DNA from 4 places in the Bacillus mojavensis genome. Region 4 is predicted to be linked to each of the others. Evidence: riboswitches for the same ligand, from Rfam matches in the RefSeq annotation. Region 4 holds a riboswitch; each other region holds the start of a gene.
The links. A riboswitch is a leader RNA that binds a small molecule or an ion and turns the genes downstream of it on or off. The one in region 4 is predicted to bind thiamine pyrophosphate.
Positions count from the first base shown of each region.

Region 1: linked by a shared signal. The riboswitch ahead of HC660_RS08365 (acetylornithine deacetylase) and the one ahead of thiT (energy-coupled thiamine transporter ThiT) in region 4 are both predicted to bind thiamine pyrophosphate.
Region 2: linked by a shared signal. The riboswitch ahead of tenA (thiaminase II) and the one ahead of thiT (energy-coupled thiamine transporter ThiT) in region 4 are both predicted to bind thiamine pyrophosphate.
Region 3: linked by a shared signal. The riboswitch ahead of HC660_RS07295 (HMP/thiamine ABC transporter substrate-binding protein ThiU) and the one ahead of thiT (energy-coupled thiamine transporter ThiT) in region 4 are both predicted to bind thiamine pyrophosphate.

Region 1 is NZ_CP051464.1:1,610,066-1,616,205, reverse strand. Features, by position in the region: gene HC660_RS08395 (YlmH family RNA-binding protein) at 1-474, opposite strand, end outside; gene HC660_RS08390 (YggT family protein) at 535-807, opposite strand; gene sepF (cell division protein SepF) at 814-1,266, opposite strand; gene HC660_RS08380 (YggS family pyridoxal phosphate-dependent enzyme) at 1,263-1,955, opposite strand; gene pgeF (peptidoglycan editing factor PgeF) at 1,962-2,798, opposite strand; gene HC660_RS08370 (YlmC/YmxH family sporulation protein) at 2,956-3,201, opposite strand; gene HC660_RS08365 (acetylornithine deacetylase) at 3,285-4,565, opposite strand; TPP riboswitch at 4,655-4,757, opposite strand; gene HC660_RS08360 (ABC transporter ATP-binding protein) at 4,766-5,560, opposite strand; gene sigG (RNA polymerase sporulation sigma factor SigG) at 5,716-6,140, opposite strand, start outside.
Region 2 is NZ_CP051464.1:1,242,409-1,248,548, forward strand. Features, by position in the region: partial or broken gene HC660_RS06385 (RluA family pseudouridine synthase) at 1-747, shown strand, start outside; gene prpE (bis(5'-nucleosyl)-tetraphosphatase PrpE) at 765-1,502, opposite strand; gene HC660_RS06395 (monovalent cation:proton antiporter family protein) at 1,686-3,530, shown strand; TPP riboswitch at 3,593-3,701, shown strand; gene tenA (thiaminase II) at 3,782-4,489, shown strand; gene tenI (thiazole tautomerase TenI) at 4,467-5,084, shown strand; gene thiO (glycine oxidase ThiO) at 5,068-6,140, shown strand, end outside.
Region 3 is NZ_CP051464.1:1,399,648-1,405,787, reverse strand. Features, by position in the region: gene HC660_RS07320 (transcriptional regulator SplA domain-containing protein) at 1-1, opposite strand, end outside; gene HC660_RS07315 (PepSY domain-containing protein) at 80-592, opposite strand; gene HC660_RS07310 (PepSY domain-containing protein) at 686-1,366, opposite strand; gene HC660_RS07305 (sensor histidine kinase) at 1,363-2,727, opposite strand; gene ykoG (two-component system response regulator YkoG) at 2,731-3,417, opposite strand; TPP riboswitch at 3,519-3,630, shown strand; gene HC660_RS07295 (HMP/thiamine ABC transporter substrate-binding protein ThiU) at 3,727-4,332, shown strand; gene HC660_RS07290 (ECF transporter S component) at 4,329-4,928, shown strand; gene HC660_RS07285 (ABC transporter ATP-binding protein) at 4,915-6,140, shown strand, end outside.
Region 4 is NZ_CP051464.1:2,961,599-2,967,738, reverse strand. Features, by position in the region: gene floT (flotillin lipid rafts scaffold protein FloT) at 1-1,424, shown strand, start outside; gene HC660_RS15595 (GNAT family N-acetyltransferase) at 1,451-1,975, shown strand; gene thiT (energy-coupled thiamine transporter ThiT) at 2,016-2,594, opposite strand; TPP riboswitch at 2,694-2,795, opposite strand; rRNA gene HC660_RS15585 (16S ribosomal RNA) at 3,205-4,754, shown strand; rRNA gene HC660_RS15580 (23S ribosomal RNA) at 4,924-6,140, shown strand, end outside.

The DNA.
Region 1 (6,140 bases), 1.4 Mb from region 4:
TTTCTCAAGCTTGACCGCGGCTTTTCCGGCTTGGGTAAGCTGAGCTGCAACAAAATCGGCTGTTTCAGCTGAGACAATGATTTGCACTGCCGTCTCTGAAAACACTAAATCTCCAAACTTTTGCCGCTTCAGGCCGATTCCCATTAATGAACCAAGAAGAGACCGGTGATCGACCGTCACAAATTTTTCAGCATAGCGGACGTCAAACGCCTGAAGCTCAAAATCTGATTCTTCCGGCGTGATATACTCAGGATATAAAATTGCCCGTTTTCGCTCCGCTCTGCCATAGCCGCCGCAAAAAGCCAGTCCTACATCTGCCTGTCCCGTGACAGCAGCGAGAATGACCTGTTCCCGGGGATCTAAAAAGTCGGTCAGCTTCATCCGGTACTGCTCCTGGACAATTCTTTTCCATTCGAGTGCCTGATCGATAAAGGCACGCTCGTCTTTTCTGAAGTGCTGATAAATATCGCTCATCGTCTTTCCCTTCTATGTAAAGAGGCTTGGCAGCAGCCAAGCCCCTATCAAACTGTCACCTTAAAAGGCAATCATGCGATAAAGCCCCCACAGGCCGGTTGTCGCAAACCGCAGCACGAGAATGGCTACGATTGGTGAAATATCCAGCATTGCAATTGGGGGGATAATTTTTCTGAATGGCTCGAGATATGGTTCACAGATCGAAGCTAAAAAACGTCCGACTCCTGTTTCCCTCGTACTCGGCACCCATGACATAAAAATATATATGATCAGGGCAAATGAGTATATTGTAATTAATAAGCTTAAAACCGAAAAAACTTGATAAAGGATCATCTCGCTTTACCACCTCTGATCGTCTTCAGATATGAGCTCAGAAATTGTGCCTGATACATCTACGTTGTCAGGCGTGCATAGGAAAATATCTGAACCAATTCTTTGGATATCGCCGCCAATGGCGTAAACGGTTCCGCTTAAGAAGTCAACAATCCGTTTCGCCTGGTCATGCTGTATCCGCTGAAGATTGACGACAACTGCCCGCCTGTTCTTCAGATGGTCGGCTATTTCCTGCGCCTCCGCATAAACGCGCGGCTCACTCAACACCACTTTAGAGGATTTCTGAACACTTTGCAAGCTTACCACGTTCTGTTTGGCTGCTGGTTTACCGGCATTATAAGCAGGTTTTTCTTTTTGTTCCTGTTCCTCATGAGAATCCCGCTCAGTTTCAATATATTCGTATTCGTATTCTTCTTCATCCATCGAGAAAAAGTTTTTCAGTTTATTTTTCATACTCATTGCTGTACACCCCCTGTTTCATTTCCGACTAACGATGAGCCGATTCTAATATAAGTAGCCCCTTCTTCAATCGCGATTTCAAAATCATTTGACATGCCCATCGACAGTTCTGTACATGGAGCGTTCGGCTGTTTCAGCTCTTGAACCTGATCACGAAGTTCTCTCAGCGCTCGGAAACAGCTTCTGATCTGATCTTGGTCATCAGTCAGAGGAGCCATAGTCATCAGTCCGGCCACAACGATGTGATCAAAGCCGGAAAGCTCCTGTATGAAGGGTATCACTTCTTCTTTTTTCATGCCGTGTTTAGAGGGCTCAAGCGAGGTATTGACCTGCACAAAGCATTGGACAGCACCTTCAGCCCGTTTTTCAATTTCTTTCGCTAATGAAAGCCGGTCCAGAGAGTGAATATAGGAAACAGAATTGACGACAGCTTTTACTTTTCTTGATTGAAGGCTGCCGATAAAATGCCATTCCACATTTCCTTTTATGATTTCCTGTTTGCGAAGCAGCTCGGCGTCCCGGTTCTCTCCGAGGCACGTGATGCCCGCATCGACCGCCTCCTGTGCTCTTTCTGGCGAGACATATTTTGTGACTGCAATAACCGTAACTTCATCGGAGCTGCGGCCCGATCTGTTACATGCTTCGTTTATTCGTTCGTTTATATGTCGTAAATGATCAACAACACGCAAGATCTTTTATGCCTCCTTCATTCCGATAAAGGACATCATCCGTCCTGTTTTCCCCTGATCGCGCCGGTGGGAAAAGAAAAGTGATGGCTCACTTTCCGTACATAAACCGCTGACAGAAATCTGCTCATTTGCCAAACCGCTGTCAATCAGTATGAGTCGATTCAGCTCTTTCAGATCAAGCTGATACTGCCCCTGCCCCGTCTGATTTACGGCACGCTCTGCTGAAAACGGCAATGCGCGGACAGCATTCATCACACGATCATCCACGGTATAGCACGCACCGCAGATAGACGGTCCGACAACAGCGTATATATCAGAAAGCTTCGAGCCCTCCTGTTCGGTCCATTGTTTCACCATTTCTCTGCCAATCTGTTTGACCGTGCCTTTCCATCCGGCATGAGCGACCCCGACAAGCGATTTCACCGGATCGAAAAAGAAAAGAGGCACACAATCAGCAAAGCATAATGCCAGGAATACATTTTTATCATTTGTATAGAGCCCGTCTGTTGCTTTAAAAGCTGATTGATACTCACGGGCGCCTTTGCCCCTGTCCCTCTGCGTCACTTTTTGGACGCGATTGTCGTGTGTCTGGTCAGCAAATACCCAAGACTGCAAATCAATATTAAACATATCGGCTATATATTCACGATTTTTAACCACATCTGCATCTTTGTCATGAACGTGCAATCCTGTATTTAACGACTCAAAAGGTTTTTGACTGACACCGCCGTTTTTCGTAGTAAATCCGGCAATGATTTCTGCATGATTTTGATTCGTTTGTTTCCAGTCTTGTATCATGAGTGTCGAGGGGGTGGTGAGACTGAATGGGTGATATGTATTCATGATGATCCAACCTTTCGACAAACATTTATAAGGCGTAATTTCCCACTTATTTTACCACATCTTTCTGCATTCGTTTAGCGCCGATTTGCATATTTCATAAATGAAATGTGCCGGAAGAGTTCAGACTTCCGGCATTTGACAATCAGCGGCAAAAAAGCTAAGCATGGGATTCACTTAATCGGACTAAAATGACATCTTCACCGATTTTAACTATATTTCGCCAAGGAATGACCATTTCCTCTTCCTTTCCAAAAAAACCGAGAACTTTTCCATTTCCCCCTAGTATAATCGCCTGAATTTTTCCTGTAGTGACATTGATATCAATATCTCCGATGCTCCCCAATTTTTTTCCGTTAGAGACATTGACGACGTCTTTCACCTGAAATTCTGAAATGCTGATCATCCCATCACGTCCTTTTTTTGGTCCTTTTTTCTAGTATATGAACGGGCGGGCTGAACCTTGTCAGCAAGGAGAAATTTTCATGATCATTGTTCTTTTTTACGGCTGCACCATCTAAGGATGAATGTGAGCATGATTTTCGTATAATCTACGAGCTGCTCAATCGATACCTCCTCATTAACGGAATGAGCATTATATAAATTGCCAGGTCCGTAGATCACGCTTGGGATACCGGCATTATAAAGCCATCCGCCATCGGTTACGGTCTGAGAGACGTCAACGACCGGGCGTTCGCGTTTGATTTCCTCGTGTGACGCTGTAAGGGCTAAAACGCCAGGATGAGCCGGATCAACTTCCAAGGCCGGAAAAATTTCTCCTCTATCCTCAATCATTGAAGAGCCTCCCCATTTAAAGACAGGACGGTTTTCCCTCAGCCAAATATCACTATCACTCAGCCGGTTGATGTAATCTTCTATTTCCGCTGCCACTTGTTCATGCGTTTCATTCGGGTAAAAATGGACTGTGATCCACAGCCGGCACTCATCCGCTATAAAGGCCGCATGTCTGCCTCCTTCTATAACAGCGGGATTAATTGTGTTTGTACCGGGTGCAAAGCCGGGATAACGTTTCATAATGGCCCAATGGCGCTCAAGCTCACCGAGTCCAGAAATGATTTTTGCCATTTTTTCGATCGCGCTCGCCCCGAATGTTCCTCCGCCAGCGTGGATCATATTGCGTCTTGTTCCATCGTGAAACGTTTGACTGCTTTTGATTTCGATCCAGCCTGTAATCACTCCGCCTTGACCTTGAATATGCATATCGCTCGTATCCGCCACAACTGCAAAGTCTGCGTGATAGCCCTTTTTGCAGCATTCAAGCGTGCCGGCCTCTCCGACCTCCTCCCCGATGACCGATTGCAGAATCAAATCGCCCGGGAGCTCAATGCCTGCTTCACGAATCAGCTTTACAGCAAACAGCACACAGGCCATTCCGCCTTTCATATCTGAGGCGCCCCGGCCGATTAAGAAACCGTTTTTCTCAATAGGACAAAACGGCTCATGCACCCATTCCTCGTCCTCTCTTACCTCTGCCACATCGACATGCCCATTGATGATTAAACTTTGATAGGCTGCTGTATTTGTTCCCTTTAAAACACCCACAACATTGGGATCTCCAGGATAAACGTCCCATTTGTCGATGAAAAATCCCCGTTCACGCAAAAACTGCGCAATCCATGTTTGGATGCTGTCTGTATTTCTCGCAGGCGGCGCCGGTGTTTTAAAAGAAATCAGCGTTTTCGCAAGCCCAATGAGCTCGTCCTTTTGTTCTTCCGCTTTTTTTAGTAAAGATTCTACTTGATCAATCATGTTATCCGCTCCTATTTTTAATAGAAAAAAGCCGTTTCATATTCATGAAACGGCTTAATAAAGAAAGCAGAGTGCAAGCTGCTGCATTCTCCGCTTTTTCACCGCTTCCCTCCGCTGGTATGATCCAGATCAGGTCAATAAGGGTTGAGACAAGCGTCTCTCTCAGCTTCTAAAGCACCCCTAGGATGAATCGTATGTCGTTATGCATTTGTTACCGTCTCAGCTCTTGTTAAAAACGGACGATCCTGATTCCATAATACACGGATCGGCGTATCAAAAAAAGAAGAAAGTGATTCGTCTGTCAGCATGTCTTTCATTTGTCCTGATCTAAAGACTTCTCCCTTTTTTAACAAGAGGGCTTTATCAAAAATCGGCAAAATTTCTTCCGCATGATGCGTAACATAAAGAATAGACGGCGCATTTTCCCTGCTTGCAATATGTGTAATCGTATCTAACAGTTTTTCCCGGGCAATAAAATCAAGTCCTGTAACTGGTTCGTCCAGTATAAGCAGCTCCGGATCAGCCATTAGCGCTCTTGCAATTAAAGCTCTTTGTTTCTCTCCTTGAGAAAGAGTTTCATAGCGGCGGTCAGCATAATCGATGGCTCCTAAGTCCTCGAGCAGGGCAATCGCTTTTTCTCTGATATCCGCACTTGGAGTTTCATACAAGCCAATTGAAGCATATGCCCCGCTCAGAGCAATTTCAAAAGCTGAATCTGCCGGATACAATTTTTGCTGAAGACCCGCTGAGACAAGGCCGATTTTTCGCCTGAGTTTATCTCCCAGCTCCGTTTTTCCGAATACATGACCAAGCACCTGCATCTCGCCTGTTGTCGGAAAATAGTAAGAGCATAGCATATTTAACAGCGCGGTCTTCCCTGCTCCGTTTAATCCGTAAAGCACCCAGTTCTCCTTTTCTTCTACTTTCCAATGAATATCCTTTAGTATCCATTTTCCATTCCGTCTTAGTGAGACATTGTCAAGCTGCAAAATCATTGTGGTCCTCCTCTTTCCAAATCAAAGAATTGTTTTAATTTTCACAAAACTTTGTACGGACTAGGATACCTTACTTTTTCGAAAACGTAAACCGCTCGTTCTAAATAGAAAAGCCTTTAAAACAATTTCTGTTTTAAAGGCTTTCCGCGTCCATGCTATTGATGAATATTCTTATTCATTTGTTTGATTGCTGCCTTTTCCAGTCTGGACACCTGTGCTTGAGAAATCCCGATTTCTTCGGCTACTTCCATTTGCGTTTTTCCTTGGAAGAACCGTTTTCTTAAAATCATTTTTTCCCTCTCGTTCAGCCTTCTCATGCCCTCTTTCAAAGCCAGCTCTTCAATCCATTGTGTATCTTTGTTGCGTTCATCACTGATTTGATCCATGACATAAATCGGATCTCCGCCGTCATTGTAGATCGGTTCAAAAAGAGATACCGGATCTTGAATGGCGTCGAGTGCAAACACGATTTCTTCGTGCGGTACTTCAAGAACTTTGGCGATATCCTCTGCCGTCGGCTCCTTGCTTGTCTCACTGATTAACCGTTCTCTTACCTGGAGTGCCTTATATGCGATATCCC
Region 2 (6,140 bases), 1.7 Mb from region 4:
TTAAATACGTATTGAAAGAGGGGGACTTTCTTATTGTAAAGTTTCCTGAGGAACAGGTGAGCGAGACGCTTTTGGCCGAGCCTGTTCCGCTCGATATTATGTATGAGGATGAACACGTGCTTGTGATAAACAAACAGCCGTATGTGTCATCTATTCCGTCGCGAGAGCACCCGGCGGGAAGCATCGCGAATGGCATCATCCATCACTACCAAAAAAACGGAGTGCGGGCCACGGTTCATCTTGTCACCCGGCTAGACCGGGATACGTCAGGTGTCATGCTTGTTGCCAAACACCGCTTTGCCCACTCCATTTTATCGTCGGCGCAAAAAAACGGCCTTGTGAAACGCAGATATGTTGCGATTGTGCATGGACGTATGGCAGAGACAGAGGGAAAGGTAGACGCCCCGATTGGCAGACATCCTGACAGTATCATTGAACGGATAGTGACACCGGGCGGTCAGAAGGCTATTACTCACTTTCGTGTCACACGTCTTACGGATGACTTAACCACGGTGGCATTGCAGCTTGAGACAGGGCGGACCCATCAAATTCGCGTCCATATGAGCTATCTCGGCCACCCGCTGTGCGGCGATACGTTGTACGGCGGAACGAGACAGAAGATGGACAGGCAGGCACTGCACAGTGAGCAGCTGTCGTTTATCCACCCGCTGACGCAGGAAAAAATGACGTTTCATGCGGCTCTGCCGCACGATATGTTAGGAATTATGTAAAGGAGAGAATCATTAAAACGATTCTCTCCTTTTTTATATGGGGCGAAATCTAGTCTCGTCATAAGGCATAGAGCTTGGAACGGAGACGGTCTCCAGTTCGGGAAAACGGAAGGCCGTCAGTTCATTTCCAAACACACAGCCTGTATCAATGTTAATGGTGCGATTTTTTATGCGGGGCTCTTTAACAGGTGTGTGTCCGTATACAACCCAGGCTGTCCCGTTATAAGCAGCGGCCCAATCCCGCCTGACGGGTCTGCCGTCCGGATACGTTTCACCCGTCACATCGCCGTAAAGCACAAAGTCCTTTACTCTCCTCGTGTTTTTGCCGATATCGTCAGCCTTTATGCCAGCATGGGCGACAACCAATTCTCCATTATGTAAGATGTCATAAAGCGGCGCAGTTTCATAAAGCCTCATAAATTGTTCGCTGACTTTTCTTCTTTCTTCTTCAGAAAGTGCTTTAAGCTCTGCTGCGGTTGTTTCAAGACCGTGCATCACTTTAACTGGATTTCCTTTTAAGTAGCGGTACAGCTTGTTGCAATGATTTCCCGGGACATAGCGCACTGCTCCTTGTTCATAAGCTCCGGCTACAAAGCGGATGACTTCAATTGATTTGGGGCCCCGGTCTGTCAAATCCCCGGCAAAAACAAGCACCCTGCCTTCATCATGTACAGGCAATCCATTTTTTATTGTGTATCCAAGTTTTTCTATTAGGGCTGTCATTTCATCGTAGCAGCCATGAATATCGCTGATGATATCGTAGTAGGCCATGCAGCATCCTCCTTACTCATGATTTTATTTATTATGAAGCAAATTGCTGTGAGTCATCACCGGCTTTTATGTGCAAATTATAGAAGAATCATTTTCTAAAAAAAAATGAGACCTTATTACTTTATTTTTCATCATCACCCTTGTTAAAATCGCGTTATGTTTTTTTAAAAGGAGGTTCAGATTATGGCGCATACATCTGTCGCATCATTAGTTGTCGTACTTATCGTTGCATTTTTGACTCCCATCCTTTTGCATCGGTTTAAACTCAGCATCCCTGTTGTTGTTGCTGAAATTATTATGGGATTGATTATAGGAAAAAGCGGTCTTAATTTAGTTGTGGAGGGTGATACTTGGCTTCAGACGCTCTCTATGCTCGGATTTATCTTTTTAATGTTTTTAAGCGGTCTTGAAATTGATTTTTCATCCTTTGAGAAGGGAAAGAAAAAGCAGTTTCTGCAAAACGGCAAGGAAGCACCCAATACATTTGCAACAGCATCCATTATTTTTATCGGTATTTTTATTTTATCATTGCTGCTGTCTTATGGGTTCGTCGTGGCCGGATTTATCCAAAATGCTTTCTTAATGACGCTTATTATTTCTACAATATCGTTAGGTGTTGTCGTTCCAACCTTAAAGGAAGAACGGATCATGGATTCAAACATCGGGCAGATTATCCTGCTTGTTGCCGTGATTGCTGACTTGGTCACTATGATTCTTCTTGCTGTATTTTCTTCTTTGTACGGGGAGGACAGCGGAAACATGTGGCTCTTAATGATCTTGTTTGCAGCGGGAGTAGTGCTCTACTTCTTCGGCCGGATCTTTAAACACCGTTCTTTTGTTCAGTCCATGTCTAAAGGGACGATCCAGATTGGCACCCGTGCTATTTTCACTTTAATTATCGTACTGGTGGCTCTGTCTGAATCACTGGGGGCAGAAAATATACTCGGCGCTTTCTTAGCGGGCGTGCTTGTTTCCCTGCTCTCGCCGAACAAGGAATTGGTTCAGCAGCTCGATTCCTTCGGCTATGGGTTCTTAATACCGATTTTCTTTGTGATGGTCGGCGTAAAATTGGATATTTGGACACTTTTTCAGGACCCGAAAATTTTAGTGATGATTCCGCTGCTGCTTATGGCACTGTTAGTAAGCAAGATTCTTCCTATCCTGTACTTGAAGAAATGGTATGATAACCGCACAATATTGGCGTCTGGTTTCCTGCTGACATCAACGCTTTCTCTTGTGATTGCCGCTGCGACAATCGGCCAGCAGCTTCATGTCATCAGTGCGAATATGTCAGGAGCGCTTACGCTGGTGGCGGTTATTGCAAGCATTTTTACGCCGGTCGGATTTAAAAAGCTGTACAAAAAACAGGAGCAGCCGGAGGAGAAAAAGAAGATCACATTTATCGGCGCTAATCAAATGACACTGCCTGTTACACTTGAATTGCCTGAGAGTGAGTATGAAGTGCGTGTCGTGCACGTTTATCAAGAAAACGCTGAGGAAAAGCTGTCAGACTCAGTATTTTCCGTTGAAACGCTTCCTGATTATGAGCATCAAACCCTTGAATCACTCGGTATATTTGATACAGATATCCTTGTAGTGGCGACAGGGGATGAAGACATGAATACGGACATCGCATTATACGCCAAAGAAAAGGGGACAGAAAGAGTCATCGCCAGCACCGGATCACCGAAGAACGAAGCGAAATTGAAGGAGCAGGGCATCGGCATCTTTTCCATCTTGCTGTCGACCAAAACACTGCTTCGCGCGCTGATAGAAGCGCCTGGCGTCATGAAACTGCTCACAAACCAGGAATCTTCGCTGTATCAAATTAATATGGAGAACAGCAAATACGACGGCGTGATTCTCCGTGAATTCCCTTTAACAGGCGATGTGATTTTTGTCAGGATTTTCAGAGGTGTGGACAGCATCGTTCCTCACGGCGATACAAGGCTGAAAATCGGAGACCGCTTAATTGTCACCGGATCACGCGGGTACGTAACGGATCTTAAGAAAACATTGGAAGGATAATATCTTGACCAAATAAGGATTCGTGTTAATATAGAGGTGCAGAACAATTCAATATGTATTCGTAAAACCACTAGGGGTGTCCTTTATAAGGGCTGAGATAAAAGTGTGACTTTTAGACCCTCATAACTTGAACAGGTTCAGACCTGCGTAGGGAAGTGGAGCGGTATTTGTGTTATATAACTATGCCAATTCCAAACCACTTTTCCTTGCGGGAAAGTGGTTTTTTTATTATCAGACAGGGGGAATGACGTGTGAAGTTTTCAGAAGAATGCCGCAGTGCAGCCGCAGAATGGTGGGAAGGCAGCTTTGTCCATCCATTTGTTCAGGGGATCGGTGACGGAACTCTTCCGATTGACCGTTTTAAATACTACGTGCTTCAGGATTCTTATTATTTAACGCATTTTGCGAAGGTGCAATCGTTCGGCGCCGCTTATGCGAAGGACCTTTACACAACGGGACGCATGGCCAGCCATGCTCAAGGTACATATGAAGCGGAAATGGCGCTTCATCGCGAGTTTACAGATCTTTTGGAAATTAGTGAGGAAGAACAGAAGGCATTTAAGCCATCTCCTACCGCTTACTCTTATACATCTCATATGTACCGTTCGGTCTTGAGCGGGAATTTTGCAGAAATCTTGGCAGCTCTTCTCCCGTGCTATTGGCTTTATTATGAGGTTGGTGAGAAATTGCTGACATGTGATCCGGGGCATCCGATCTATCAGAAGTGGATTGGTACCTACGGTGGTGACTGGTTCAGACAGCAGGTGGAAGAACAAATTAACCGTTTGGATGAGTTGGCGGAAAACAGCACCGAGGAAGTGCGTGCCAAGATGAAAGAGAATTTTGTTATTTCCAGCTATTATGAATATCAGTTCTGGGGAATGGCTTATCGAAAAGAAGGCTGGTCAGACAGCAGCGTAAAAGAGGTGGAAGGACTTGGAGCTGCACGCCATAACTGATGACCGCAAGCCGGTTGAAGATCTAGTGAGATCCATTATAGCCATTCAGGATGAGGTTGATTACATCCATATTCGCGAACGGTCTAAATCGGCGGCTGACATTTTGAAACTGCTGGAGCTTATTTCTGAAGGCGGTGTTGATAAGCAAAAGCTGGTGATGAATGGCCGGGTTGATATTGCACTTTTTTCAAATATTCATCGTGTTCAGCTGCCGAGCTGCAGCTTTTCGCCGAAACAAGTAAGAGCCAGATTTCCTCACCTGCACATTGGGCGATCAGTGCATTCACTGGAGGAAGCGCTTCAGGCAGAAAAGGATGATGCTGATTATGTTTTGTTCGGCCATGTGTTTGAAACGGATTGCAAACAAGGCCTTAAGGGCAGAGGCGTGTCTTTGCTTTCAGAAATCAAACAGAGGATCTCGATTCCGGTTATTTCAATTGGAGGGATGACACCTGCCAAATTAAGAGAAATGAAGCAAGCAGGTTCAGACGGTATTGCTGTCATGTCCGGAATTTTTTCTTCCGATGATCCTTTGGAAGCTGCCAGACGATATTCCCGCAAGCTAAAGGAGATTCAGTATGAAAAGGCATTATGATGCAGTTGTCATTGGAGGCGGAATTATTGGTTCCGCGATCGCTTATCAGTTGGCAAAAGAAAAGAAAAACACCGCATTGCTTGAAAGCGGAACAATAGGCGGCAGAACAACAAGCGCCGCGGCAGGGATGCTTGGCGCCCATGCCGAGTGCGAGGAACGGGATGCGTTTTTTGATTTCGCCATGCACAGTCAGCGTATGTACCGAGGTCTTGGAGAGGAGCTATTTGCATTATCCGGTATCGATATTAGAAGGCATGATGGCGGTATGTTTAAGCTTGCATTCTCCGAAGAAGACGTGTCACGCCTCAGACGGATGGACGATTTGGATTCTGTCAGCTGGCATACAAAAGAAGAAGTGCTGGAAAAAGAGCCGTATACGGCCAGTGAGATTTACGGGGCGAGCTTTATTCAGGATGATGTTCATGTTGAGCCTTATTTTGTATGCAAGGCATATGCTAAATCGGCTAAAGCGCTTGGTGCGGATATTTTTGAGCATGCTCCTGTTTTCGATGTGACACGTGGCGGTGAATCCATTTTGGTCAAAACAGCGTCCGGTGACATGCATGCGGATTATGTCGTGGTTGCCAGCGGGGTCTGGAGCGGGATGTTTTTTAAGCAGCTCGGGCTGAATCAGTCATTTTTTCCTGTAAAAGGAGAGTGCCTGTCTGTTTGGAATGATGACATTCCGCTGACAAAAACACTTTATCATGATCATTGCTATATCGTACCGAGAAAAAGCGGCAGACTGGTTGTCGGCGCGACGATGAAGCCTGGTGACTGGAGCGAGAAGGCTGATCTTGGCGGACTTCAGTCGGTTATGGAAAAAGCGAAAACGATGCTGCCGGCGATTCAGAATATGAAGGTTGATCGTTTTTGGGCGGGACTGCGTCCGGGGACAAAGGACGGAAAGCCATACATTGGCAAGCACCCTCAGGACAGCCGCATTTTATTTGCGGCGGGCCATTTCAGAAACGGGATTCTGCTTGCTCCTGCAACGGGTGCTTTAATTGGTGATCTCATTATGAATAAAGAGGTCAAGGCGGACTGGCTGCACGC
Region 3 (6,140 bases), 1.6 Mb from region 4:
TGCGCTTCACGCCTCCTTTACTCATTAGATTCTCCAAAAAACCGTTCGTTATCATGAAAAAAACCCCGCGTGTGCGGGGTTAGTCGTCTAATTCCTGTTTAATTATACGTCCGTCCTTTGCAGAGATGTCAAATTCTGCTTCAGTCCCTTGTTTCGTTTGAACCTCAATTTCGTAGATGTACGCACCATCATCTTCATCCAGCTTGCTTTCTGTGACGGTTCCAGCTGTTTGCTTTAGAGCAATCTGCTCTGCTTCTTCTTTTGTCAAAACAACTTGCTCTTTTTTCTCTTTTAACGGGTCATTGAGAGCTTGTTTGGTCTTAATATCCACATAAACATCATAATCTTCGCCGTCTTTTTCAATTTCAACTTCATAGGCTTCTTTGCCGTTATAGATGTCTCTGTCGATGTCATCCACTGTTCCGTCAACAACTGTTTTGGCAATGGACTCCGCTTCTTGTTCAGTAAGTCCGCCAGTTCCAGAAACAGACTGTGTATGTTCATTATTTTCTTTCGCAAACGCGTTGTAGCTGAATCCTCCGGCCGCTAAACAACCTGCTAATATGCCTATCATCCATCTTTTCTTCAGCATATGTGATTCCTCCCTTGTTTTGTTATGAGTTCAGTTTACACACTCAACATGAAAGGAAAACGAGAGAAAGATGAGAATTTGATGAGAAAACCATTAGTCTTCATAGATAATATTAGAAACTTTGCCGGTATAGGCGTTTATTTTCACCTTAGCTTCCTTGTCATTCGGGAGATCAACATCTACTTCAAACAGGAGAGTGCCTTCGCTTTCTTCCAAATCGGCGTCATCCGCTTTTCCTCCAGCTTCACGCTCTGCAATGGCTTTTGCCTCTTTTTCCGAAATTGTTGTCTTTTGTTTGTCTTTGCTGCTGATTTTATCAGCGGACACCACCGCTTTTGTCTTCATATCTACCTTCACTTCGTATGTTTCCCCATTATTTTTTTGAATGGTATACGACGCAACTCCATGTTTTCGCGTGTGTTTTTTGACGGTGCCCGGCACCCGCACCAGAGCAAGCTGCTCAGCTTCTTTTTCTGTCATGTCAGCTGTGTTCGTCTCTTTCACTCTGTTCATTGACAATATGTCACCCGATTTAGCATCAGCTTTCAGAAAATAAATTCCTTTTGGATTTTCCAGAGTCATATCATAGGTTTTTTTATCATTGGATCGCGTCACTTTTGTGATGTCGCCTTCATAGGAGGCTTCTACTTTTTTTATGACTGCCTCCTTTGACAGCGCGTCCTCATGAGTCTGCTGAATGATAAGAACCGCGCAGATGACAATGGCTAAAACGGCTGCCGCCGCAGCAGCTCCTGTTTTCATACGTTTTGTCATAGCGCTCCCCCATTCTGTTCTCTAAATTGCATTGTGACATTTGTTCCCTGTCCCGGTTTGCTTTTTACAGACAGGTCAATGCCATGCTCATCGGCAATATGTTTCGCAATGGATAGACCTAAACCCGTTCCCCCTGTTTTGCGGTTACGCGCCTCATCCGCCCGGTAAAAACGTTCAAACAGGCGCGGGAGATGCTCCTCAGGTATGCCGATTCCTTCATCCCTTACAGACAAAAACGGCCGGCTGTTTTTGGTTCCTGCGGAAATCACAATGCCCTTGTCACTATACTTTATAGCATTATCAAGCAAAATCGTCAGCAGCTGCTTTATGCGTTCTTCATCTGCCGTTACGAACAAATGCTCTTTGCCCGCCTCGAGAAAAATGTCGCGTTTATAAACCGGCTGGAGTGTTTGTATGACGGCGCGCGACATTTCGATCAGGTCAACCGTTTTCAGATCAAGCTCCATTTCTTTATGGCTCTTGGCCAGGGTAAGCAGCTGATTGGTCAGTTTTTTCATATGGATCGCTTCCGAATGAATGGCTTCAATGGATTCCTCAAGCACTTCAGGCCTTCTTGCCCCCCAGCGTTTCATTAGATTGCTGTAGCTTTCAATAATGGTGAGCGGGGTTTTCAGCTCGTGTGAAGCGTCTTGGACGAATTGCTGCTGTTTGTCGTAGTGCTCTTTCAGCATGCTCGCCATCTCATTAAAAGTCAGCCCCATTTGATATAATTCGTCGTGCGACTGTCCTTCCAGAGAAATTGTTTTGAATGCTTTTTCTCTCTGGATGTCTTTCATCGTTGTCACCAATTGTCTGATTGGATTGATGATATGGCGGGCGAGTAAGCTGCCAGCAAAGAAGGAAGCGATACAGACCGCTGCGCTGGCCGCAATTAAAATAAATTTTAGCAGAAAAAGACTTTCGTCTGTATGCTCCAGCCTTTCCACGAGCTGAAGAGATACGACTTGTCCATCTGTCCAAATGACAGGGACAGCTGCTGCTGCAAACAGTTTGCCTGTATGCTTTGTCACGTCTGTCGTTTCTCCGCTGTGAAAAGTAAGAGGGAAGTCTTTATATGCTTTTTCCTTGGTGATGGTCATAACGGCTTTCTGATCCGCAGTCACTATCCGTACCATTCCGTTTGCCGGAAGATACGCCTGCAGCATATCCTGCAAAGCCACTCCTTGTGTTTCGGCGGTATGAAGAGCTTCGGCGATATTGTCTGTTTCATCAGCAAGACGGGCTGCATCCTTTGAGGTGAGTGCCGATGAAAAAATGAGATAGACCGCAGTATGGACCAACATTAATAAAATCAACAGCCAAATAGATGTATAAAGATGAATCTTAGTCTTCAGCTTCATCATTTACCCCTTAATGGTATAGCCGACTCCGCGCACGGTATGAATCAGCTGTTTTTCGTAAGGATAGTCCAATTTTTTTCTGATATACCTTATGTACACGTCGACGACATTTGTATCACCGATGTAATCAAACCCCCATACAGAGCTGAGAATTTGCTCCCTCGTCAGCACTTGTTGCGGATGCTTCAGCATATAGACAAGCAAATCAAATTCCCGGGGCGTTAATTCAACTTCTTTGTCTCCCCGTCTGACTTCACGTGTTTTTTCGTTTACTTGCAAATCGTCATATGTCAAAAATGTGCCGATATCCTCTGTTTTGCTTCCGGTTTGGCGAAGTGCCGCTCTGATTCTGGCAAGCAATTCTTCAATTTCAAACGGCTTGGTGACATAGTCATTCGCACCGATGTCCAGCCCTGTTACCTTATCTGGAATGCTGTCGCGGGCGGTTAATAAAATAACCGGTGTTCCTTGATCTGTTTTCCTCAGCCGGCGCAGCACTTCAAGCCCGCTCATCCCTGGCAGCATGACATCAAGCAGCAGCAGGGAATACGAACCTTCGGCGGCCGCGTCAAGCCCTTCAGTGCCATTATGTTTGATGGTCACGCTGTATCCTTCATATTCCAATTCAAGCTGAAGGACCCTGGCGATTTTTTCTTCATCTTCCACAATTAATATGTGCCCTTTTTCCAAATCCGATCATCCTCTCATGTTCCTATATGAAAAAAATGATTTCATTGTTTACAAAATGATTCTTATCATCTATTATGATGTCAAAATAAAAAATTGTATACGGAAAGCACTAGGGGTGCTGTTATGGCTGAGATAAAGCGCGAAAAAACACGCTTTGATCCCTTATGACCCGATCTGGATAATACCAGCGTGGGGAAGTGCAGGTTGACCGAAAGGTGTATTTTTTCGTGCGCTTACTCGATCTATGACTGCATATTCCCTAAGGATATGCAGTTTTTTATTTTACCAAAAAAACAGGAGGTCAGAGAAATGGACAACTTATGCGGTACAAGCAGAATCGCCGGTTTTCGGTTCTCTTTATACCCAATGACGGATGATTTTATCAGTGTGATTAAGTCTGCGCTGAAAAAAACCGATACGTCAAAGGTTTGGACAAAAACCGATCATATCAGCACAGTTTTGCGCGGATCGATCGAGCATGTATTCGACGCCGCCAAAGCCATCTACCTTTATGCAGCAAATAGCGAAAAACACATCGTTATGAACGGGACGTTTTCCATCGGCTGCCCCGGCGATACACAAGGAGATACATTTCTGACAGCAGATGAAAAGCGTGTCAACGAAGAATTTGTCCATACCCTGAAAGCAGAGGCTCCATGCCAATTTGCACTTTATCCGATGAATGAGCCGGATTATATGGACATCATCATGAAAGCTGTTGAAATCGCTAAGGCTGACGGCACCTTTGTTCAGGGTGTTCATTACGCAAGTGAGCTAGACGGAGATGCACACGACGTGTTCCGAACGCTGGAAGCCGCTTTCCGCATGGCAAATCAGCAAACAACACACGTCACAATGACCGTGAACTTCTCGGCAAACAGTCCATCAAGAAAACAGAAAGCAGGGATAAAATGAAAAGCTGGAAAGTAAAAGAAATTGTCATCATGTCCGTAATCAGTATTGTTTTTGCCATTGTTTATTTAGTATTCACTCATTTTGGAAACGTACTTGCAGGGATGTTCGGGCCCATCGCTTATGAACCTATTTACGGCATTTGGTTTATCGTGTCGGTGATTGCCGCGTACATCATTCGCAAACCGGGGGCTGCCCTTGTATCTGAAGTCATCGCAGCTCTCGTTGAATGTTTGCTGGGAAATCCTTCAGGCCCGATGGTTATCGTGATCGGCGTTGTTCAAGGTCTCGGAGCAGAAGCAGTATTTCTTGCGACACGCTGGAAAGCATATTCCCTTCCTGTGCTGCTTCTGGCGGGTATGGGGTCTTCGGTGGCCAGCTTTATTTATGATCTCTTTGTTTCCGGTTATGCGGCGTATTCACCGGGATACCTGCTCATTATGCTTGTGATCCGTCTCGTTTCAGGTGCGGTTCTAGCCGGACTTCTTGGAAAAGCTGTCAGCGATTCTCTCGCATATACGGGCGTCTTAAACGGAATGGCGCTGGGAAAGGAACTGAAAAAGAAACGGAAACGGGTATCTAATCATGCAAGCCTATAATACGTTACTTTCGGTTGACCGGCTTCGTTTTTCATATGAAGAAAACGAGAAACCGATTTTTCAAGAGATAACGTTTGAGCTCCTAAAAGGAGAATGCGCTTTATTGTTAGGGCCGAGCGGGTGCGGAAAAAGCTCGCTTGCCCTCTGTTTAAACGGACTTTACCCCGAAGCTTGTGACGGGGTGCTGTCCGGGCATGTATTCTTATTTCAAAAACCGATCACTGATGATGAAACCTCTGAAACGATCGCTCAGCATGTCGGAGTCGTCTTTCAGGACCCTGATCAGCAGTTTTGTATGCTGACAGTGGAGGACGAAATCGCCTTCGGATTGGAAAATTTGCAAGTTCCTCAAGAAGAAATGGCAAAGAAAATTGATGCGGTTCTGGATAAATTACACATCTCTCATTTAAAGAAAAGCACAATTTCTACTCTGTCAGGGGGACTGAAGCAAAAAGTCGCGCTCGCCTGTATTTTGGCGATGGAGCCTGAGCTCATTATTCTGGATGAACCGACTTCCCTTTTAGATCCTTATTCAGCGCGGGAATTCGTTCAAATGATCAAAGAGCTTCAGCAGGAAAAAGGCTTCGGCCTTCTCGTCATCGAACATCAGCTTGATGAGTGGGCGCCTTGGGTTGAAAGAACAATTGTACTGGATGGAGCAGGCAAGAAAGCCTTAGACGGGCCGACTACGGATATGTTTCAGCATCACTCAAACATGTTAAGAACAATGGGAATCACTGTGCCAAAAATTTGTGACTTACAAGAAAATGTGATTATACCGTTTACATTGTCAAAGGAAACGCTGTTCAAGGAACCCTTCCCTGCTGGGCATACTGAAGAAGCTGTGGTTCTTTCTGCTGAACATGCAGTGCAGGTCAAGAACTTATCGTTTTCAAGAGGACAGCAGACCATTTTCAAAGACATCAGTTTTTCATTGCGTGCAGGCTCTTTGACGGCACTTGTCGGGCCAAACGGCACAGGAAAATCTACCCTGTTATCTGTTCTCGCCCGTTTGCTCAAAGCGAATAGCGGCAAGATTCTTCTGCATGATAAGCCGCTGGAGTCTTACAAAGAAAAAGAGCTTCGTAAACAATTGGGGTTTGTTTTCCAAAATCCAGAACACCAGTTTGTGACTGATACAGTATATGATGAGCTGCTATTCGGCCATACGGCAAATGCCGAAACCGAGAAAAGAGCGCAGAATCTGCTGCA
Region 4 (6,140 bases):
TAATTGTTACAGGAAGCTATCTTGGAAATAAAAATGTTCATGTTGATGAGGGAGGCAACCGCCTGAAGATTGTTCGCGGAGGAGGAACCTTTGTTCTTCCGGTTTTTCAGCAGGCTGAGCCGTTAAGTCTGTTATCAAGCAAACTCGATGTATCGACTCCTGAAGTTTATACAGAGCAAGGTGTGCCTGTAATGGCGGACGGAACTGCAATTATTAAAATCGGCGGATCGATCGGAGAAATCGCCACAGCAGCCGAACAATTTTTAGGAAAGTCAAAAGAAGACCGAGAGCAGGAGGCGCGTGAAGTACTGGAGGGCCACCTTCGCTCCATTCTCGGGTCTATGACAGTAGAAGAAATTTATAAAAACCGCGAAAAATTCTCCCAAGAAGTGCAGCGTGTCGCTTCACAGGATCTCGCTAAGATGGGCCTTGTGATTGTCTCCTTTACCATTAAAGATGTCCGTGATAAAAACGGCTATCTTGAATCACTAGGTAAACCTAGAATTGCGCAGGTAAAACGTGATGCTGACATTGCAACCGCAGAGGCTGATAAAGAAACAAGAATTAAGCGGGCGGAAGCCGATAAAGAAGCCAAAAAATCAGAGCTTGAACGAGCGACGGAAATTGCGGAAGCTGAAAAAATCAATCAGCTTAAAATGGCTGAATACCGGCGAGATCAAGATACAGCAAAAGCCAACGCTGACCAGGCATACGATTTGGAAACAGCTAAAGCACGCCAGCAGGTCACAGAGCAGGAAATGCAGGTCAAGATTATAGAGCGGCAAAAACAAATTGAATTAGAAGAAAAAGAAATACTTCGCCGTGAACGCCAGTATGATTCTGAAGTAAAGAAAAAAGCGGATGCAGACCGCTATTCAGTTGAGCAATCTGCCGCTGCTGAAAAAGCCAAACAGCTAGCCCAAGCCGATGCCAAGAAATACAGCATAGAAGCGATGGCGAAGGCTGAAGCTGAAAGGGTCAGAATTGACGGTCTTGCAAAAGCAGAAGCGGAAAAAGCAAAAGGTGAGACAGAGGCCGAGGTTATTCGCTTAAAAGGTCTTGCTGAAGCGGAAGCGAAAGAAAAAATTGCTGCTGCCTTTGAGCAGTACGGTCAGGCTGCAATTTTCGATATGATTGTCAAAATGCTTCCGGAATACGCGAAACAGGTATCAGCACCGCTTTCAAATATTGATAAGATCACCGTCGTTGATACAGGAGGCAGCGGTGATTCAAGCGGCGCCAACAAAGTCACAAGCTATGCGACAAACTTAATGTCCAGCTTACAAGAAAGCTTAAAAGCGTCTTCGGGAATCGACGTAAAGGAAATGATTGAGAACTTTTCAGGAAAAGGCAACATCAAACAGAGCATCAACGAACTGACAAATGAATTAAAAGAAACAAAACCTGTTCAAAAATCTGAATAACCATTGCGGAAAGGAATAGAGAATGAATGGTGACTATAAGAGAAGCACGAATAGATGATATAAAGGCCATCGCAAAAGTGCACGTTGACAGCTGGATGACAACATACAGCGGCATTGTCTCGGCTGAATACTTAAATGGTTTAAACTACAACGATTTTGAAGCCAAATGGAAAACCCGTTCATTAAAGGGGGTTTTTGTGGCAGAAGATGATAAAGGTTCAGTATTCGGCTTTGCATCTTTTGGTCCTATTCGTACAGAGCAGAAAGGCTATGACGGTGAGTTATATGCCATTTACCTTTTAGAAGAAAAACAGCGGCAAGGTGCAGGCAGAGCACTTTTGACAAAGGGAGCAGATTTTTTGCTTGATCATGGCTTTACGAGCATGTTTGTTTGGGTCGTAGAAGAGAATCCTTCGATTACATTTTATCAGTCGTTTTCACCTGAAAGAGCAGCCCAGGATAGGTTTGAAATCGCAGGAGAAAGTTTGAAAGAAATAGGATTCGCTTGGCCGGATCTTGCTTCATTAAAAAATCTGCTTAACAGAAGATAGAAAACAACCCCCAGCGGAACGGCCGCTGGGGGTTGTTAGATTAAGCTTTTTCAGTTTTCAGCAAGCGCGGAGCTGTCATGAACAATAAACAAAGGACAATCGCACAGATGATGAATGATGGAACCATATAAGTAGCATTATAAGTTAATGAGTAAATCCATACCGGCGTTCCTTTTGGTGCAAAGCTGCCGAAAAATACCGCCCCTGAAATCACATGTGCAGCATAACGCAGAAAACTGCCGATAAAAACTGCGCAAATCACTGATACAATCAATTTTCCTTTTGCTTTTGATAAAGCTGATTTGCGGACAGCGGAAGCGAAAAAGCCGCTTATTCCAACAGCGGCGAACGCTGCAATGTAATCAAGCAATAGCTGAACAGGGTGCTGAAGAAATAGATTTCCAATCGCAATTTGAACAAGACCTGTCAATAGACCGGTGGTAAGACCTGCTTTAACTCCCCAGCGAAATGAAATCAAAAAAATCGGAATCATCATGATGGATACCGATCCTCCTTGAGGCATACGGAGGAACATTCCGGAAACGATGTCTAAAATGACAGCAGCAGCAGTCATGATTGCAATTTCAATAAGACGAACCAGTTGTCTTGGTTGAGCCATAAAAATCCCCTTCCATTGATAGACAATCCAAAAGGACAACAAAAAAGCAGCACGCGGAAGGATAGGAAAGTTCCACGCACTGCTTTACAATCTGCAATTCATTTGACTTTGCCACATCCCTACGCCAGCGTTAACTAACAGGTTCAAAGGGTCAGAACGGAACCGCTCACTCTCAGCTTTTATGCTCCCCTTGTGGTTATCGGATATTTAGTTCGTTTCTACTATACAAGAAAAAGGTTAAAACAACAAGATGATATTGCCTGTGGCAAATATTCATTAATAGATATATGTTTTAAAAAGCATTACAAGTTAGATAGAATTAAAAAAGATTACAGTTTTATTATTTTATAGATTTTTTTAAAAAAACTATTGCAATAAATAATTATAGGTGTTATATTATTAAACGTCGCTGATGAACAGCAGACAAAACAAGAAGCCTCAAAACACTTTGAAAAAAAGTTGTTGACAATCAGAGAGCTGAATGTTATATTAATAAAGCTGCTTCATCGAGAGTGGTGATGATCTTTGAAAACTAAACAAGACAAAACGTACCTGTTAATTCAAGTTTTAAATAAATCGCACAACGATGTGCGTAGTCAGTCAAACTACTTTATCGGAGAGTTTGATCCTGGCTCAGGACGAACGCTGGCGGCGTGCCTAATACATGCAAGTCGAGCGAACAGATGGGAGCTTGCTCCCTGATGTTAGCGGCGGACGGGTGAGTAACACGTGGGTAACCTGCCTGTAAGACTGGGATAACTCCGGGAAACCGGGGCTAATACCGGATGCTTGTTTGAACCGCATGGTTCAAACATAAAAGGTGGCTTCGGCTACCACTTACAGATGGACCCGCGGCGCATTAGCTAGTTGGTGAGGTAACGGCTCACCAAGGCAACGATGCGTAGCCGACCTGAGAGGGTGATCGGCCACACTGGGACTGAGACACGGCCCAGACTCCTACGGGAGGCAGCAGTAGGGAATCTTCCGCAATGGACGAAAGTCTGACGGAGCAACGCCGCGTGAGTGATGAAGGTTTTCGGATCGTAAAGCTCTGTTGTTAGGGAAGAACAAGTACCGTTCAAATAGGGCGGTACCTTGACGGTACCTAACCAGAAAGCCACGGCTAACTACGTGCCAGCAGCCGCGGTAATACGTAGGTGGCAAGCGTTGTCCGGAATTATTGGGCGTAAAGGGCTCGCAGGCGGTTCCTTAAGTCTGATGTGAAAGCCCCCGGCTCAACCGGGGAGGGTCATTGGAAACTGGGGAACTTGAGTGCAGAAGAGGAGAGTGGAATTCCACGTGTAGCGGTGAAATGCGTAGAGATGTGGAGGAACACCAGTGGCGAAGGCGACTCTCTGGTCTGTAACTGACGCTGAGGAGCGAAAGCGTGGGGAGCGAACAGGATTAGATACCCTGGTAGTCCACGCCGTAAACGATGAGTGCTAAGTGTTAGGGGGTTTCCGCCCCTTAGTGCTGCAGCTAACGCATTAAGCACTCCGCCTGGGGAGTACGGTCGCAAGACTGAAACTCAAAGGAATTGACGGGGGCCCGCACAAGCGGTGGAGCATGTGGTTTAATTCGAAGCAACGCGAAGAACCTTACCAGGTCTTGACATCCTCTGACAATCCTAGAGATAGGACGTCCCCTTCGGGGGCAGAGTGACAGGTGGTGCATGGTTGTCGTCAGCTCGTGTCGTGAGATGTTGGGTTAAGTCCCGCAACGAGCGCAACCCTTGATCTTAGTTGCCAGCATTCAGTTGGGCACTCTAAGGTGACTGCCGGTGACAAACCGGAGGAAGGTGGGGATGACGTCAAATCATCATGCCCCTTATGACCTGGGCTACACACGTGCTACAATGGACAGAACAAAGGGCAGCAAAACCGCGAGGTTAAGCCAATCCCACAAATCTGTTCTCAGTTCGGATCGCAGTCTGCAACTCGACTGCGTGAAGCTGGAATCGCTAGTAATCGCGGATCAGCATGCCGCGGTGAATACGTTCCCGGGCCTTGTACACACCGCCCGTCACACCACGAGAGTTTGTAACACCCGAAGTCGGTGAGGTAACCTTTATGGAGCCAGCCGCCGAAGGTGGGACAGATGATTGGGGTGAAGTCGTAACAAGGTAGCCGTATCGGAAGGTGCGGCTGGATCACCTCCTTTCTAAGGATATTTACGGAAGATAAGACCTTGGGTCTTATAAACAGAACGTTCCCTGTCTTGTTTAGTTTTGAAGGATCATTCCTTCGAAACGTGTTCTTTGAAAACTAGATAACAGTAGACATCACATTCAATTAGTAACACAAGATATCACATAGTGATTCTTTTTAACGGTTAAGTTAGAAAGGGCGCACGGTGGATGCCTTGGCACTAGGAGCCGATGAAGGACGGGACGAACACCGATATGCTTCGGGGAGCTGTAAGCAAGCTTTGATCCGGAGATTTCCGAATGGGGAAACCCACCACTCGTAATGGAGTGGTATCCATATCTGAATTCATAGGATATGAGAAGGCAGACCCGGGGAACTGAAACATCTAAGTACCCGGAGGAAGAGAAAGCAAATGCGATTCCCTGAGTAGCGGCGAGCGAAACGGGATTAGCCCAAACCAAGAGGCTTGCCTCTTGGGGTTGTAGGACACTCTATACGGAGTTACAAAGGAACGAGGTAGATGAAGAGGTCTGGAAAGGCCCGCCATAGAAGGTAACAGCCCTGTAGTCAAAACTTCGTTCTCTCCAGAGTGGATCCTGAGTACGGCGGAACACGTGAAATTCCGTCGGAATCCGGGAGGACCATCTCCCAAGGCTAAATACTCCCTAGTGACCGATAGTGAACCAGTACCGTGAGGGAAAGGTGAAAAGCACCCCGGAAGGGGAGTGAAAGAGATCCTGAAACCGTGTGCCTACAAGTAGTCAGAGCCCGTTAACGGGTGATGGCGTGCCTTTTGTAGAATGAACCGGCGAGTTACGATCCCGTGCAAGGTTAAGCAGAAGATGCGGAGCCGCAGCGAAAGCGAGTCTGAATAGGGCGCATGAGTACGTGGTCGTAGACCCGAAACCAGGTGATCTACCCATGTCCAGGGTGAAGTTCAGGTAACACTGAATGGAGGCCCGAACCCACGCACGTTGAAAAGTGCGGGGATGAGGTGTGGGTAGGGGTGAAATGCCAATCGAACCTGGAGATAGCTGGTTCTCTCCGAAATAGCTTTAGGGCTAGCCTCAAGGTAAGAGTCTTGGAGGTAGAGCACTGATTGGACTAGGGGCCCCTACCGGGTTACCGAATTCAGTCAAACTCCGAATGCCAATGACTTATCCTTGGGAGTCAGACTGCGAGTGATAAGATCCGTAGTCGAAAGGGAAACAGCCCAGACCGCCAGCTAAGGTCCCAAAGTATACGTTAAGTGGAAAAGGATGTGGAGTTGCTTAGACAACCAGGATGTTGGCTTAGAAGCAGCCACCATTTAAAGAGTGCGTAATAGCTCACTGGTCGAGTGACTCTGCGCCGAAAATGTACCGGGGCTAAACGTATCACCGAAGCTGCGGACTGTTCT